2 regions of the Mucilaginibacter sp. P4_D1 genome follow, and region 1 is predicted to be linked to the other one. Evidence: riboswitches for the same ligand, from Rfam matches in the RefSeq annotation. Region 1 holds a riboswitch; the other holds the start of a gene.
What was found. A riboswitch is a leader RNA that binds a small molecule or an ion and turns the genes downstream of it on or off. The one in region 1 is predicted to bind S-adenosylmethionine.

Region 2: another riboswitch for S-adenosylmethionine. It lies ahead of AC1DV1_RS08610 (peroxiredoxin family protein); the one in region 1 lies ahead of AC1DV1_RS06415 (peroxiredoxin family protein).

What each region holds. Positions count from the first base shown of each region.
Region 1 covers NZ_JBFUIJ010000004.1:221,705-229,317, reverse strand. Annotated here, with positions in the region: gene AC1DV1_RS06435 (TonB-dependent receptor) at 1-321, opposite strand, end outside; gene AC1DV1_RS06430 (cytochrome-c peroxidase) at 425-1,387, opposite strand; gene AC1DV1_RS06425 (YceI family protein) at 1,576-2,244, opposite strand; gene AC1DV1_RS06420 (peroxiredoxin family protein) at 2,311-3,639, opposite strand; gene AC1DV1_RS06415 (peroxiredoxin family protein) at 3,668-4,987, opposite strand; SAM riboswitch class I at 5,205-5,318, opposite strand; gene AC1DV1_RS06410 (protein-disulfide reductase DsbD domain-containing protein) at 5,759-6,205, opposite strand; gene AC1DV1_RS06405 (AraC family transcriptional regulator) at 7,022-7,613, shown strand, end outside.
Region 2 covers NZ_JBFUIJ010000006.1:172,699-180,311, reverse strand. Annotated here, with positions in the region: gene AC1DV1_RS08615 (SusC/RagA family TonB-linked outer membrane protein) at 1-328, opposite strand, end outside; gene AC1DV1_RS08610 (peroxiredoxin family protein) at 750-1,322, opposite strand; SAM riboswitch class I at 1,445-1,559, opposite strand; tRNA gene AC1DV1_RS08605 (tRNA-Arg) at 1,909-1,982, shown strand; gene AC1DV1_RS08600 (adenylate kinase) at 2,081-2,662, shown strand; gene obgE (GTPase ObgE) at 2,783-3,790, shown strand; gene AC1DV1_RS08590 (hypothetical protein) at 3,864-5,435, opposite strand; gene AC1DV1_RS08585 (WcaF family extracellular polysaccharide biosynthesis acetyltransferase) at 5,565-6,119, opposite strand; gene xrtY (exosortase Y) at 6,112-7,527, opposite strand; gene AC1DV1_RS08575 (XrtY-associated glycosyltransferase XYAG1) at 7,524-7,613, opposite strand, start outside.

The DNA of each region.
Region 1 (7,613 bases):
AATCTGCACCTCGTTAAGATTATTACCTGCTGGTTTTAAAACAATATTGAACTCTTTGAGTCCATCTATCTCTACTTCCTGGCTTTCATACCCTAAAAAGGAAAATACCAGGTACTTGCCATTACGCACTACGATAGTAAAAGTACCATCGGCCTTGGTAACCGCGCCTTCATTCAATCCTTTAATGCGTATTGATACGCCCGGTAAAGGAGCTTTATCATCGGCAGCGATGACTGTTCCGCTAACCGTTCGTTTTTGTGCAAATATGTTTTGCCCGTATGCCAGGCTGAAAAATATAAGCAGGAGTACAACTTTTTTCATTTTACAATAGTTTTAGACAAAGCAGTGGCTAAGACGGTGTTTTTTACACCGCATGCACAGCATATGTCCATGATTAATTAATTATTTAACAGGGGAGTTATTATCAGTTTAAGGCGATTTTTTGCTTAAAACGATCGTCGGTAAGCGCTTTTAAAAATTCAACTATATCATTTACCTCTCCATCATTCAGGTTTAGCGGTTTATCCAATGACAAATCCCGGTTAATACCATCCTTCACAATAAGCGATGGGTTGTTGTAATATTCAACCACACTTTTCAAAGTTTTAAACTTTCCGTTGTGCATGTAAGGGGCAGTAACCGCAACATTGCGCAGACTGGGTATCTTAAATTCCCCTTCTTCTGTTTTGTTGTTAGTAATCTTTGACCGGCCCGGATCATTCAAATCTTTACCATTGTACAAACCAATACTTTTAAACCTATCTGCGGTAAAATCTTCGCCCGAATGGCAGTTGTTGCAATTGGCCTTACCAATAAACAATAAGCGGCCACGCGCTGCCGAAGCTGATAAAGCATTATCGTCGCCGTTGATATAGCGATCATAGGGGCTGTTGGAAGTTTCAAGTGTGCGCTCAAAAGAGGCAATGGCCTTCAACAGATTATCTTTGGTGGGTGTTGATTTAAATATCTTTTGAAATGCATCTGCGTAGTATTTATTATCATTTAATTTTTTTACAGCATCTTCAATTGGTAGCCCCATTTCGGTAGCCGAGGTGATTGGGCCAAGGGCCTGTTCTTCCAGTGATGATGCACGCCCATCCCAAAACAGGTGCGGCCGACCCGACAGGTTAGTTAGTCCGGGTGAATTTCTTGAAGTAAGGTTTCCTTTTATACCTACACTAAAAGTAGCAGTATCGGCAAAGGCAAACTCCGGTTTATGGCATGAGGAGCAACTGATGGTATTATCGCCAGAAAGTATCGGGTCAAAAAACAGTTTTTCGCCCAATTGTTCTTTGGTTTGCACATCATCTTTAGTGCCCACAAAACTCATAAAGCCTATCAGCGTACCGATAGCTACAATAACCAAAAGTATTTTTCCTTTTTTCATATCTTATGCATTCATGTTTCTTTTATAAACTTGTACGGATAGTTGCCGGGGTACCCAATGCGCCCCGGCTCCAGATCCGTTTCCAAACTTTACGCGAGTTTTTAAATGCCGTTTTTAGTCAAAACAATGGCTATCCACCTAATTGGTGGTCCATTTTTATTAAATTTCAGTTCGTTGAGTTCAAGCGCTTATTGCGCCACAGCGTTGAGGTTTACATTCAAATCAAAATCATCATAGATCACTTTGTCGCCCAGATTTTCAAAAAAGTTTTTCGAACGGAACTTGATATCGTACTTGGTACGGTCGATGGTGATCTTCGCCGTAGCCGCCAGCTTTTTGCCGCTCACCGTTACTGTTGCAGGGAAGTTTACCTCATTGGTAATGCCTTTTATAGTCAATTTGCCTTTAACATCATATTGGTTTCCTGTAGTTTTTGCTGCCGATAAGATTACAAAATTAGCCTTCGGGAATTTTTCTGTATTAAAAAATGTTTCACTTTTTAAAGTACTCACCAGTTTATCATTTGATGCCTGGTCTGTAAGATCGGCATCGGTAATGGTGTTAAGGTCTATGTCGAAGTTGCCGCCTTTAAGGGTGTTATTTTCAATGGCAAAGTTGCCGTTACTTACCTTTACTTCGCCATTATGATCGCCTGTGGCTTTTTTTGCAGCCCAAGTGAGTTTGCTGCTTTCATTATCTACCTTAAAGGTTGATGTTTTAAATTTTTTACCTACTGGCAAGGTTTTAATAGTGGCAGACCGGCCTTTGGTCAGTTTAACACTTTTAATAGCCGATGGTGTAAACGCGGTTAACGATACTAATGCTGTAAATAATACAGCGCCTGATAATTTGGTCATGGTGGTTTTTATGGTTGTTTAAGTGTACCCGGCAAGGCTGTTACCCCTGCCGGGATTTAGTTTAGTTTATTTTCCTTTAAGTTCTTTATTGTTGTTACCTGTAAGGTTGGCCGCGCTGGCCGGTACCGGTTCTGCAATCAGTTCATCCAATAACTTGTTGAATTTTTTTTCGTAATCCTGGTAATATTTACCTGTAACGGTACCGGTATAGCCTGTGTAAATTTCACGCACATCGCCTTTCCTGTCGATAATGATAGTGGTAGGGAACGCTACAAACTTGTTTAGTGCGGGCAGTTTTTGCGAAACCAGTTTTTTATCGGCCAGTCCGCCAAAAACAATGTCGTACTGAATGTTGTACTTATCCCTTAGCTTACCTAATGTGTATTTAGCATACTCCAGGCTGTCTTTTTGTTCGAAACCGATAGCAATTGCTTCTACCCCACGATTATGATTTTTATTGAACCACGGTGATAGGAACACCGTTTGATCGGTACAGTTAGGGCACCAGGTACCAACAATTTCAATGATGGTTACCTTCCCTTTATACTTATCATCGCTAAGTGATACTGGTTTGCCGTTTAAATCCGGAAAAGTAAAATCCAGTTTTTTGTAGCCTTCTTTCAGGTAGGTTAATTTATACGGATCAGGCAATTCGGCCTTATCGTCTTTAACCGCGTCAAACTTGGTATTGTCATAAATGCCAGAGCCAATTTCGCCGCTTAAAGTTCCATCAGCGTTGATCTTGCCTTTGTATATCTTAGGGCTTGGGCCGGTAAAACCTGATAATTGAAACTCATCACCCTGAACCGTACCTTCCAGCTCGCGGCTATCGCCGGTTACCTGCATAATTACACCAGTAAGTTTATTGCCTGTTTGTTGTAAAATGGCAATTTTGTTGGGCACCTGGTCTTTTGAGTAAACTTTCAACTCCCATTTGCCGGTTAGGTTGGCCGTTGGCGCAACGTCCTTCCCTGGTTCAACAAAGCGGTAGGTTTTACCATATTCGGCGGTAAAAGGCAGAGAATTGCCCTTGAAACCTGGTACCAGGCTGCGGTATTCGCCGCTTAGCGTTCCATCTTCCTGAACTTTGGCCACCAGGGCGGCATCATAGGTATTCATTTTGATAAATACGGAGTCTTTACCAATTTGCTTTACGTGGAAATTGTCCCGGCGGCTTCCGTTAATCAGTGTAAATACAGCATGCCCGGCATCTTTTCCCTTTAGTTCAAAGTTGAAAGGCACCTTAGTTTCGGCCACAGTAAATACGCCGCGCCATAGCCCTTGTTTGATAAACTTTACAGGCGTTTTTTTATCCGCAGCCAACGCCGCTGCGCCACTAAACAATAAGCCCACAGACAGGCATTTGAATGAAGTGATTAAGTTGATGGTTTTCATTTGATTAGTTATATAAGATCAGTTAATGTTAATTTCCTGGGTGGGTTGATGGATTTGCAATAGCGGCTGTTTCCGGGGCCGGTTCGGCAATAAGCTCATCTAATAATTTATTAAATTTCTTCTCGTAATCCTCGTGATACTTACCTGTCACGGTGCCCGTATAACCGGTATATATCTCCCTTACATCGCCTTTTCTATCAATGATGATGGTAGTTGGGAAGGCAATGAATTTATTCAAAGCAGGCAACTTTTGCGATACCAGTTTTTTATCGGCCAGCCCTCCAAAAGCGATATCATAATTGATTTCGTATTTTTCTTTCAGCTTGCCCAAGGTATATTTGGCATATTCCAGGCTGTCCTTCTGTTCAAAACCTAATGCAATGGCTTCTACACCGCGCTGATGATTTTTATTGAACCATGGGGATAGAAACACGGTTTGATCGGTACAGTTAGGGCACCAGGTACCTATAATCTCTACAATTACTACTTTACCTTTGTATTTGTTATCACTCAAGGAAACCTGTTTGCCATCGATACCAGGGAATGAGAAATCAAGTTTTTTATAGCCTTCTTTTAAAAATGTGAGTTTGTAAGGATCAGGTAATTCAACCTCTGTTTTTTTGGCGGCATCAAATTTCAGGTTTTTATAGATGCCAAAACCTTCTTCGCCGCTGATGGAGCCATCGGCATTGATCTTACCTTTTATAATGAACGGACTTGGGCCGGTAAAGCCGCTTAGCGCAAACTCATCGCCTTGTACGGTACCTTCCAGTTCGCGGGTGTCACCAACAACGGTCATTACCACACCGGTAAGCTTGTTCCCTTTTTGTTTCAATAAGGCTATAGATGCAGGAACGGCCTCTTTACTGTATGTTTTGATTTCCCATTTACCGGTCAGGTCGGCTTTAGGGGCTACATCTTTGCCGGGTTCTACAAAGCGGTAGGTTTTACCATATTCTGCAGTAAATGGTAATGAGTTGCCCCTGAAACCCGGTACCAGGCTACGGTATTCGCCGGTTAAGGAGCCATCATCCTGAATTTTGGCTACCAGCGCGGCATCATAGGTATTCATTTTGATATATACAGAATCCGTACCAATTGATTTCACATGAAAATTATCTCTGCGGGAGCCGTTGATGAGTGTGAAAACAGCATGCTCGGCATCCTTTCCCTTCAGCTCGAAATTAAAAGGCACCTTTGATTCGCTTACGGTAAATTCGCCGCGCCATTTTCCTTCTTTTATAAATTTAGGCTTTGGGGTTGCATGGGCCGATAACACGCTTACCCCGCTGAGCAATAAAGCGGCAGATAGCAGCCTTGTTTTGGTTAAGTAGTTTGTAGTTTTCATTTTGTATAAGTTTTAATTGTTGTTAATTGATGCGATGCCGGAAATTTGGGCATAGGTTATCCATTGGGCTTTACAGCCTTTGAAAAAACACTATAAATTTTTAGGGTATCCGGCTGTTAAAACCAGAAAACGTACTGAACCAGGCAACAACATCGTTTGATGGCCGCGGGTTGTAGCTGTGGGTAATGGCTGTTAAGTGTGTTCATGACTGTTAGTTAATTTATATTCCGGCGGCATAATTGCTATCGGAAAAAGTTTAGCACTTATTTCAGACTGCTGAAAAGTTGCTATAAGATCATCGAGACTTCCTCTCCCTTATTCTTTATAAATCAACTAATTAATGGTGGGGTTAATTAGAATGGTGTAAAGATAACAACAAATATGATAAATACAATAAAATCTATAGATTTAGTAGAATATTTTTAAGTTTTGTATGTCTTTTTTAATTTTTTCTTGTAAAACGACAAACATCCTGAACTGTACAGCACACGCCTGAATTACCACCATAGCAAAGCAACGCACTTAGTACAGCCAGGATGTATATCTTGCTCAATATTTTTTAAACCTGGAATGTAAAGCGTTAGCAATTATGGTAACAACAGCCAGGGGTGCCACCATGCTGTTTTCGGGCTTTTGTAAATAAAGTAAACTTTGGTTTCATGGTATTAGTTTTATTAATAATGATAACGCGTTTAAAAGCGATTACCATTTTAACAGACCGATTGGTGGCTATCGTGCTGCTTTTTATATGATTTGGCTTATATTATATTTTTATTTTACAGGTACACTAAATTCTACATCGTCTGGCGGTAAACATTGCTTATCGCTGCATACCATAAAGTTCACGGTACCACTAACGGATGCCTGCCCGGATTTAAGCTTTACTTTTTGCTGAAATATAACAGACTTTTCAAAGTACTGAACATTCATACTAAATGACTTTTCGTACTTGTTTAGTGCCTTCGGTTCTTCTGTGCTCCCTAATAAGGTGTAACTTTCATTAGCGGCAAACTTAAGGGTAGTTTTTATCGGCCCCCCATCTGCCAAATGCTGCGAATAAATATGCCAGCCCTTATCGATGGTTGCTTTAATGAAAACGATAGCCTGGTCATTATCTACCTTTTTTGCAGCATATGACCATTTTACAGGGGTAAGTATCTGTCCGAAGACTGTGCTGCTTAATGTAATAGTTATGGCTGCCAGTATAATTTTTCTCATAAAGTAAATTGTTTTGTAGAGTGTATCCTATGTATAAAATTGCGACTGATGAATCAACAACTCGTTAAGATAGCGTTACAATTTAAGTTGCTCTTATGAAAAAACTGGTTATAAAGCGTATTCATTATGATTAAGTTTACCTGACTATAGCTTGCCTTAAGAATATTAAATGCACTCCCCTTTTTGGGTCGAATGAGCATTAAAAGCTAAGGCGTTGTAAATATATAATTAATTCTATTAAATCCATAGATATTATAGAATTAATTGTTTTCAATAGAGACTTATTACAACGACATTTGCATTGTAATTTGTTCAAAAAACTATAGGGTATTGGGGTGAGTATGAAATACCAAAACCGTAAGACATTGCATCCCACCGCAATTTAATGTATATACCGAAGCTTTCTCCCGTAAAGATTTTCAAAATATAATTCTTCTGATATGGAGAAGAAAACAATCGACGGTTGTTCGGTCCCTCTCCGCAAACCCAACAAACCTGGCATTAGTCGGGTTTTCGTATTTCATAACATGGACAGAAGCTATCGACATGTTCTAAATCTCTTTGTACGTTTTTGACGAGATGTTGCCGTGAACAAGGGTGAAAACTATATAATATACCATTATTAACGGTTCCAGGCGGTGAATCTTTTCGTGATCTGTAGCTGAAGACAGTTTCTTTTTCTATTTTAGGATCAACCCTCTTGTGGTGCATTTTATGGCGAAAATAAAAATCACGCTTCCTTATTACACAGAAATCAATGATTTTTTGGCCTCTATTCCATGGCCAGGACGAACAACTGATCCAGACTTCTACTGTTTGAGGTTAAAGCCACTCGATCAGGACCGACAAATATACCGGCCACCTTTTAAACGTTCATTTTATTTTTTCGCCCTGCTATTCAATTCCGGTAAGATCGAAGTTAACTATGGCGATCAGACCATTCATGATCCTGAGTCGTATCTCGTCTTTCATTCGCCCAATCTGGTGTATAGCTTTGCTCATAACAATGCCCTGGAGGGTTATGTGATTTATTTTAAGCCGGAATGCTTCTCATTCTTCAAACCAAACTTTCAACAGCAATTCCCCCTATTTGACGTGTTACATACTAACCTGTTTAAGTTTGACCACGCCACATTTAAACGATTGGCACCACATTTTGAATCTGTATTTACCGCTTACGAAAAATCGGCTAAAACACAACATATGGAAGCAAGGGTAAAGTTGCTCGGCTTACTCTACTACCTGGAAGACTTTGCGCTGGAAAAGAAAAAAGACATTCGTCTGGCTACAACGCAACAAATCCTGTTGCGTAAATTTATTCAGTTAATTGATAACCATTATATCAATAAACACACCGTGCAGGAATACGCAGCTATGCTTTCGGTTACTGCCAATCATCTTTCCCAAT
Region 2 (7,613 bases), on a different contig from region 1:
TCACCACCTCGTTAAGGGAGTTTGGTGCATCCTGCAGTACAATTTGCAGGTTGGTTTCGGCTTGCTTTACCGTAATTTCCTGCGTTGCAAAACCGAGATAGGAAACTTTAAGCACATCGTTAACATTGGCGTTCAGGCTGAATTTGCCATCGGCGCCGGTTTGTGCACCATTAGTGGTGCCTTTTACAGCTACACTTACACCTGGCAATGGCAAGCCATCGGATTTAGCGGTTACCGTGCCGCTTATTTTAACAGATTGCGCCGCAACTGTTTGGATGAGAAAAAATGGCAACAGGAGTGCCAGTAGAAATTTGTAATTTTTTAACATGATGGTTAATGATTAATAGTTTTTATTGCCGGTATAGCAAAGCCGGTCATCAGCATTTTGGGCATAGCAATGCCTGCTGTTGAATTTATAGTACCGGTAAATTGATTGTTGATTGTGTTGGTTATAAGCAGAGGCGGCCAGCTGCAGCAGGGGACCCGTGGCTAATAACCGTTGCCTTTATTTAACAGCAACAACGCATACCCTGCATATACAGGTAAACAGAAGCGAGGGAGAACGGTACGAATTTGCTGGCAGGGAATACGCTTGGAAAAGGTGTTCTTGTTGTTTTCATAACAATTTGATATATAGATAGTAGTATTAAGTAGATAGTGCCGTTTTGACTCAAAATATAAGAATTTGACTAAAGAGGTTTTTGAAACCCGAAACTTTGAGCTTTATGCCTTCTGCTTTAAGCTTTTAATTAGTTTACAGATGCAGTTTTATTGTTAACCAGCGCATCAACTACTTTTAGCATCGATGCAAATTCCTGGGTATCATAAAGGCGGGTGAGGTATACAATTTTGCCGTCTTTGTCAATAACCACGTTGCGGGTTACACCGCTTTTTTTGTTGGCAAAGCGCCCGAAAATATCGGCACCAGGATCAAGCGCCAGCGGATAGCTGATGTTCATTTCCTGCTGAAAATGTTGCACTTTTTCAAGCGGTTCGTCCCTATCAACGCCGATAAGTACCAGGCCTTTGTTCTTATAAGCCTGCCATACATCTCTTTCAAGATGAGGCATTTCCTGGCGGCATACGCTGCACCAGCTTGCGGTAAATTGCAGGATAACTATCTTACCCCGAAGCTGTTTTAGTGAAGTTTGGGTGCCATCGGCCAGTACCAGTTTAAAATCATCGGGCGCTTGCTCGCCGGTTTTAACAATATAACCCCGGTCAATTGATGCAGGCAGGGGAGCAGGCGTTGTGGTTTGCGCAACGGCCAAATAGCCGGTTATTAATAAGGAGCAGGTGATGAGTAGCTGTTTAATTTTCATAACGTAAATTTTTAACTGCGTTTTTATAATGCAGGGTTAAAAGCACTGGAATTTAAATAAACAAGAAATTTGGGCGATAACGATATGATGGCACAGCTATATAGCTGTAAGTAACGTAACATACATTATCTTTTCCGCCACTTAAATGGCGAACAGGAATTAGCACCTTTATAACAATTGGGCTTACAGGTTGCTAAGACATCACAGGGCCTTTCCCTCCGTCTTTCTTGATAATTAAATTAAAGAACTGTTTAGTGATGCAAATATATAATATATTCTACTAAATACATAGACATTATATAATTTAATTGTCATGAAATGAATAGTGGTATTGAACGATGGTCACGACTCATCCAGGCTAAGCTACACCGGCCTATCTATCTCCGGTTCATGCCGCAAAAGGGGTAACCCCAATTTTGTTTAATTGGTTCTATATGCGATATCCGGGTAAAAAATTAAACATATAAAACAAATACCTGATTTACGGAGGAAAGTAAGGCCATGTAAAACTGCGAGTTACAGGTTTTTTGAAAAAAAAATGTGAGAGATTGAAAAGAAATTCTATCTTTGCATTCCGTTTCGAAAAGCACTCGTAGCTCAATTGGATAGAGCGTCTGACTACGGATCAGAAGGTTAGGGGTTCGACTCCCTTCGAGTGCACATATAATTTGCCTTTAAATGGGTTTAATCCATACAGGTACAAAGTTAATCCTAAGCCTTTCTGTGTTGTACCGAAAGGCTTTTAATTTATAACGAGCATGCTAAACCTGGTATTGTTTGGTCCTCCCGGAGCCGGGAAAGGGACTCAGTCACAAAAGCTTATTGAACAATATGGATTGATCCATTTATCAACCGGCGATCTTTTACGTGGCGAAATTGCACAAGGAACAGAACTTGGGTTGGAGGCAAAGAAGTTGATGGATGATGGCAAGTTGGTTCCTGACGCGGTTGTAATTGGTATGATCAGCAATAAGCTGGATAGCAATAAAGACGGTAAGGGTTTCATTTTTGATGGTTTCCCCCGCACGGTTGCACAGGCAGAAGCTTTGGATAGCCTGTTAACCAGCAAGCATTCGGCAATAACCGGAATGATAGCGCTTGAGGTTGATGATAATGAATTATTGCGCCGCCTATTGCTACGTGGTAAAGATTCGGGCAGGCCTGATGATGCCAATCCGGAAGTGATTAGCAAACGCATTCACGAATACAATGATAAAACGGCGCCAGTGGCCGGTTTTTATAAAAACCAGGATAAATTTAAAAGCATTAATGGTATAGGCTCGGTTGATGAGATTTTTGGCCAGATACATGCCATTATCGAAGCCTGGTTAAAAGATTAATATTAAATATAAGTCCGGAAGACGGTAAGTCAGTAAAGTCCGAAAGTTAGGAACGTCAAAATTCTTAAACTTTCGGACTTTACTGACTTTCGGACTTTCGGTCTCAAAAAGAGAAAAATTATGTCGCAAGGTTCCAATTTTGTTGATTATGTGAAAATCTGTTGCCGCAGTGGCCACGGAGGGGCGGGCTCTGCGCATTTACACCGTGATATATTGACCTCAAAAGGTGGCCCCGATGGTGGCGATGGCGGTCGTGGCGGCCACGTTATTGTTAAAGGCAATGCCCAGCTATGGACTATGCTGCACCTTAAATACCGCAAGCACGTTATTGCCGGCGATGGTGATTCGGGCGGCAGTTCATTACGTAGCGGCAAAACCGGAAGAGACGAGATTTTAGAGGTACCCCTGGGAACAACCGTTAAAAATGCCGAAACCGGCGAAGTGATCTTCGAAATAACCCAGGATGGCGAAACCCGTATTTTAACTCCCGGCGGCCGTGGCGGCCTGGGTAACTGGCATTTTAAAACCCCAACCCAGCAAACTCCCCGCTTTGCCCAACCCGGCGAAGATGGTAAGGAAGACTGGAATATACTGGAGCTAAAGATCCTGGCCGATGTTGGTTTGGTGGGTTTCCCTAATGCCGGTAAATCAACCCTGCTTTCGGTAGTATCTGCCGCCAAGCCCGAAATTGCCGATTACGCTTTTACAACCCTGGTTCCCAACCTGGGCATTGTGTCATACCGCGATAACCGCTCATTTGTAATGGCCGATATCCCGGGCATCATTGAAGGTGCATCGCAAGGTAAGGGATTAGGTTTTAGGTTTCTGAGGCATATCGAGCGTAACTCGGTACTGTTGTTTATGGTACCTGCCGACACTACCCGAACCATCAGCCAGGAGTATGAAATATTGCTGAATGAACTGCAGGAATACAATGCCGAATTGATGCACAAACCACGTGTGCTGGCAGTAACTAAAATGGATTTATTGGATGAGGAACTTCAGGCCGAAATGAAGAAGGAGCTGCCGGAGGGTGTGCCATCCATTTTTATTTCATCGGTAGCTCAAAAAAACCTGGCCGGATTGAAGGATTTGCTTTGGGCCGAGATCAATAAAGCAAGTGTTTAAATTGCTTTAAATAGTTGGACTAAAACTGTATAAAGCTTATATTTTTTTGTATTTTTTTGATATAAATTGAAACTTATTTAGCAGAATACAGCACATATTTGTCACTCAGCATATCCATATGAAAGCCCTTATAACCCGGGAAACATTTACGGATAATGTTTGATTTTGGCCCCATATAACTTGCCGGCAACATGATGAAAATTGGCCCGCCATGACCGTAGTGTACGTAGTCGTCAAACTCAATTTTTACGTCGGGGCCAATAGGATCTAATATCACATAGCGGTTATGGTTTATCTCCAAACCCAGGTCGGGGCTGATGAATACAAAAATAGCATTGGTGTTTTTACGATCGAGTTCCATGATCTGATCTAACGATGGCTGATCAATAAACAGCTGTGCTATCCCGGATGTCCCCCTGGCATTTTTGGTTGCATTTTGATAATAACTGGGGGCAAAATATCTAATGCTTAAAGCAGTAATAAACAGGCAAAGCAAACCAAATCCAATTTTAACGGGCAGCTTACTTAAACTTACCAGGTAAACAATGCCCGGTGTTATCAGCAAGCCGATTATACGTAAATGCCTTCCCTCATAGGAGATGTTGGCCTGTTTTAAAAAACTGTACCCAAAAAACAATATGGAAAGCAAATAAAAAACGCTAAGTAGCAGCGCATAGCTTTTATTAGGAACAACACGAACGATGCGTATTACTAATAATACGCTCAATACAGCCGCTATTGACAGGACAAACAACGACCATCCCTGATTGAGTATAGGGGCATTACTATGCGTTATAAGGCCGTTTAACATATCATCCAACGAAAGGCCCGTTAATAAGGGCGACGCCAAAGGAAAGCTTAATGCCTCCCAGCTAAATTTAAAGCCAAATGAAGTGCCTGCCGGGTTTGCTCCTTTAGACATGTATTGAAAATAAACTACAGCCAATGATAGTGCAGCGGGGATGGCAATCCAGGTACCATTTTTAAACCAGTCGATTAATGTTGTTTTCTTTTGAGACAGGCTGAGCCATAGGTATAAACATCCTGCCCCGTACATCCATAGAAAGGATGATTTGCAGAAGAAGCCTATCCACCCGGATAGCAGTAAAAATAAGGCAAGCTTCCAGTCTGCTTTATCAAAGCTGACACAGCCGTATAAAAACCAGCCCAGGAAACCGAAAAGTAAAACCTCGCCACCATTATAAAATATGTAGGGTATAATAAAGGCTTGCTGAATAACAATAATTAATACACTTATAGCAGCCAAATGCTTTTCAAAGCCGGCCTTTTTAAAGAAAGTATACCAGCCGGCTATGCCCAATAATCCACAAACAAGGGTAGTAAGCGCTGCTGCACGCCCATCGTTAACGCTAAACAACGATTTAAAAAAGTAAGGGACCAAATATTGCCCCGGCGACCACCAGGATAAAAATTCACTATAGTTTTTACTAATGTCGGCAGGATCTGGCTTGTTTGTAATGTTAAAGGCCCCACCGGCCTGCATCTTGTGCATCACCTGGAAACCCCAGCTTGGATCTGGAAACATTGCCGAGGGGGCTATAAATATCATTACACCCAAAATGACAGTGAGCAGGCTTAAAGCTATTAATATAATTTTGTGGGTATGTGATTGCTGTACGGTCATAATAAAGGTAGTGTTATGTTAATCGTGTAACAACGGATAGTCTTAAGTCGAAAGTCTTAAGTTCTAAGTCAATAAAAGAGTAAATTTAACTTTTGACTTAGTACTATTAACTTAACAGTAGTGGGTTACTTATAGGCCGATCTCGCGGTCACGGATTTTTACTGCAGGGTTACCCTGGTAAATGCTGTATGGTTCCAGGTTTTTTGTGGCTATCGAGCCGGCGGTAAGTACAGCATGGCTGCCAGCTGTTATACCCAGGTTTATTATTGCAGCTGCGCCTATCCAAACGCCGTCTTCTAAAATTACACTTTTGGTTATCAAATCAAATGATGTTGTTTTATAGTTGTGGCTGCCGGTAAGCAACACGGCGCCCTGCGATAAACATACGTTGGCACCAATACTAATCATTACCAGGCTATCTATCCAAACGTTTTCGCCAACCCAGGTGTTATCTCCAATTTGCAAAAACCAGGGATACTTGATATTTACGCAAGGTTTTATAGTTACTTTTTCCCCTATCCTGGCGCCAAACATCCGCAATAAAAAAACTTTGAAATTGCTTGAGGGTATAAAACTGCTTTTAAAAAAAACAGCATTAACATAAAACCATATCAGCCTTTTTAAAGCGTTGCCACCCGGGTGAAAAGGGTAGTTATTATAAGTAGAAAGGTCGGTTTTATGCATATTTGTCTGGGCGGTTATCATTTTGTTTGACCCAAAAATACAGGCTTATCATAATAATAGTGTACAAAATGATATTAAATATGGTGTGGTGATCAACTATACGGCTTGCATTTTTATTCCAGAACAGGGCCAGCAATACAAAACGAAGAATGTTTAAAAGCTGGATGACTACAATTCCCGAAGTTAAAAAGATCAATTTTTGTTTTGTTTTTTTAGGATAGGCAATTACAAATGCCGCAAAAAAGCTCATCAGCCCAAGGCCAAGGCATGAGTACACCAGGATAATAGCCCCTTTGCCCGCAACCAGCAATTCGGTGCCGTTATGAATAGCCGAAAAGCCGAGCCAGTTAAGTACCTGGGTGCTCATGCTCAATAATAACCAACGGAGGCCCTGTATATAATTTAGGTTATTGGCCAAAAACTGGTTATAATGGCCGCCTGGATTGGTTATCCCAAAAAATAAAATGTTGAAATAATAGAAAAGCAGGAACAGAAACAGGAACCTGAATACAAATTTGCCTGGCGAGACCTGACCCGGGTTTACAAGTGTGTTTGGCTGTTTGTTTTTGAGGATCTCGTCAATTTTAACATCCACGATCAGCCTGAACCAGAAAGCCTGCAAAAAATGGAATATGACGCCTATACGCCCTTCTAATATGCCCAATTGGAATATCATCCGGTAAGTAAAGTAAAGCAATGGCCTTACGTAGCGGGGCAATTGCCACCACAACTGCTTAAGCCAGGCTGTACGCTCGTCAGGCGAGCCAAACAATGATGGTTTAAGGGTTTGTTGCCGCATTTTTTGCATGCGCTCCACCTCCTCCTGTGCCAGCAAATCGCTGTAGCGGTTGTGCTTGGCTATCCAGAAACTGATGTTGTTTTCTTTAAGGTTTTCTTCAAGAATATGGCCATCTTTCCAAATTTCAGTTTTACCCTGTACAATGAACCTGTGATCCATATTTTCATTCAAATCGGAGTAACCTACACCAAAGCGGATCATTTTAAGCAGGTAAAAAGGATAGTACCCGCCATGTTTTATCCAGCTGCCTTTAAAAAAATTCTTTCGGTTAAAGTAAATACCGTCAACATCCTGGTATTCCTGGTTTTTGAATTTTGCCAGCTTCTCTTTCAACTCCGGAGTAACCACCTGGTCGGCATCTAAACAAATAATCCAGGGAGTTTTGATATCGAAGTTTTTTAGGGCGAAGTCCCACTGTTTAGGGTGATTTTCGAAAGCATGCTGCAAAATGGTAGCGCCGGCTTGTTGTGCTATCACGATAGTATGATCATCGCTGCCTGAGTCTAAAATAAAAACAGGCGCATCTAACCCGTCGATAGATTGCAGCAATCGCGGTAGGTGCTGTTCTTCGTTATAGGTAATAATGATAAATGAATATGGTGGGATCAATGCTTTGCGATGATTTTTGTATACAAACCTAAATATTTTTCAACCAGGCTGCCAGCACTAAAATCAGCGTGGATAATACCAGGTGC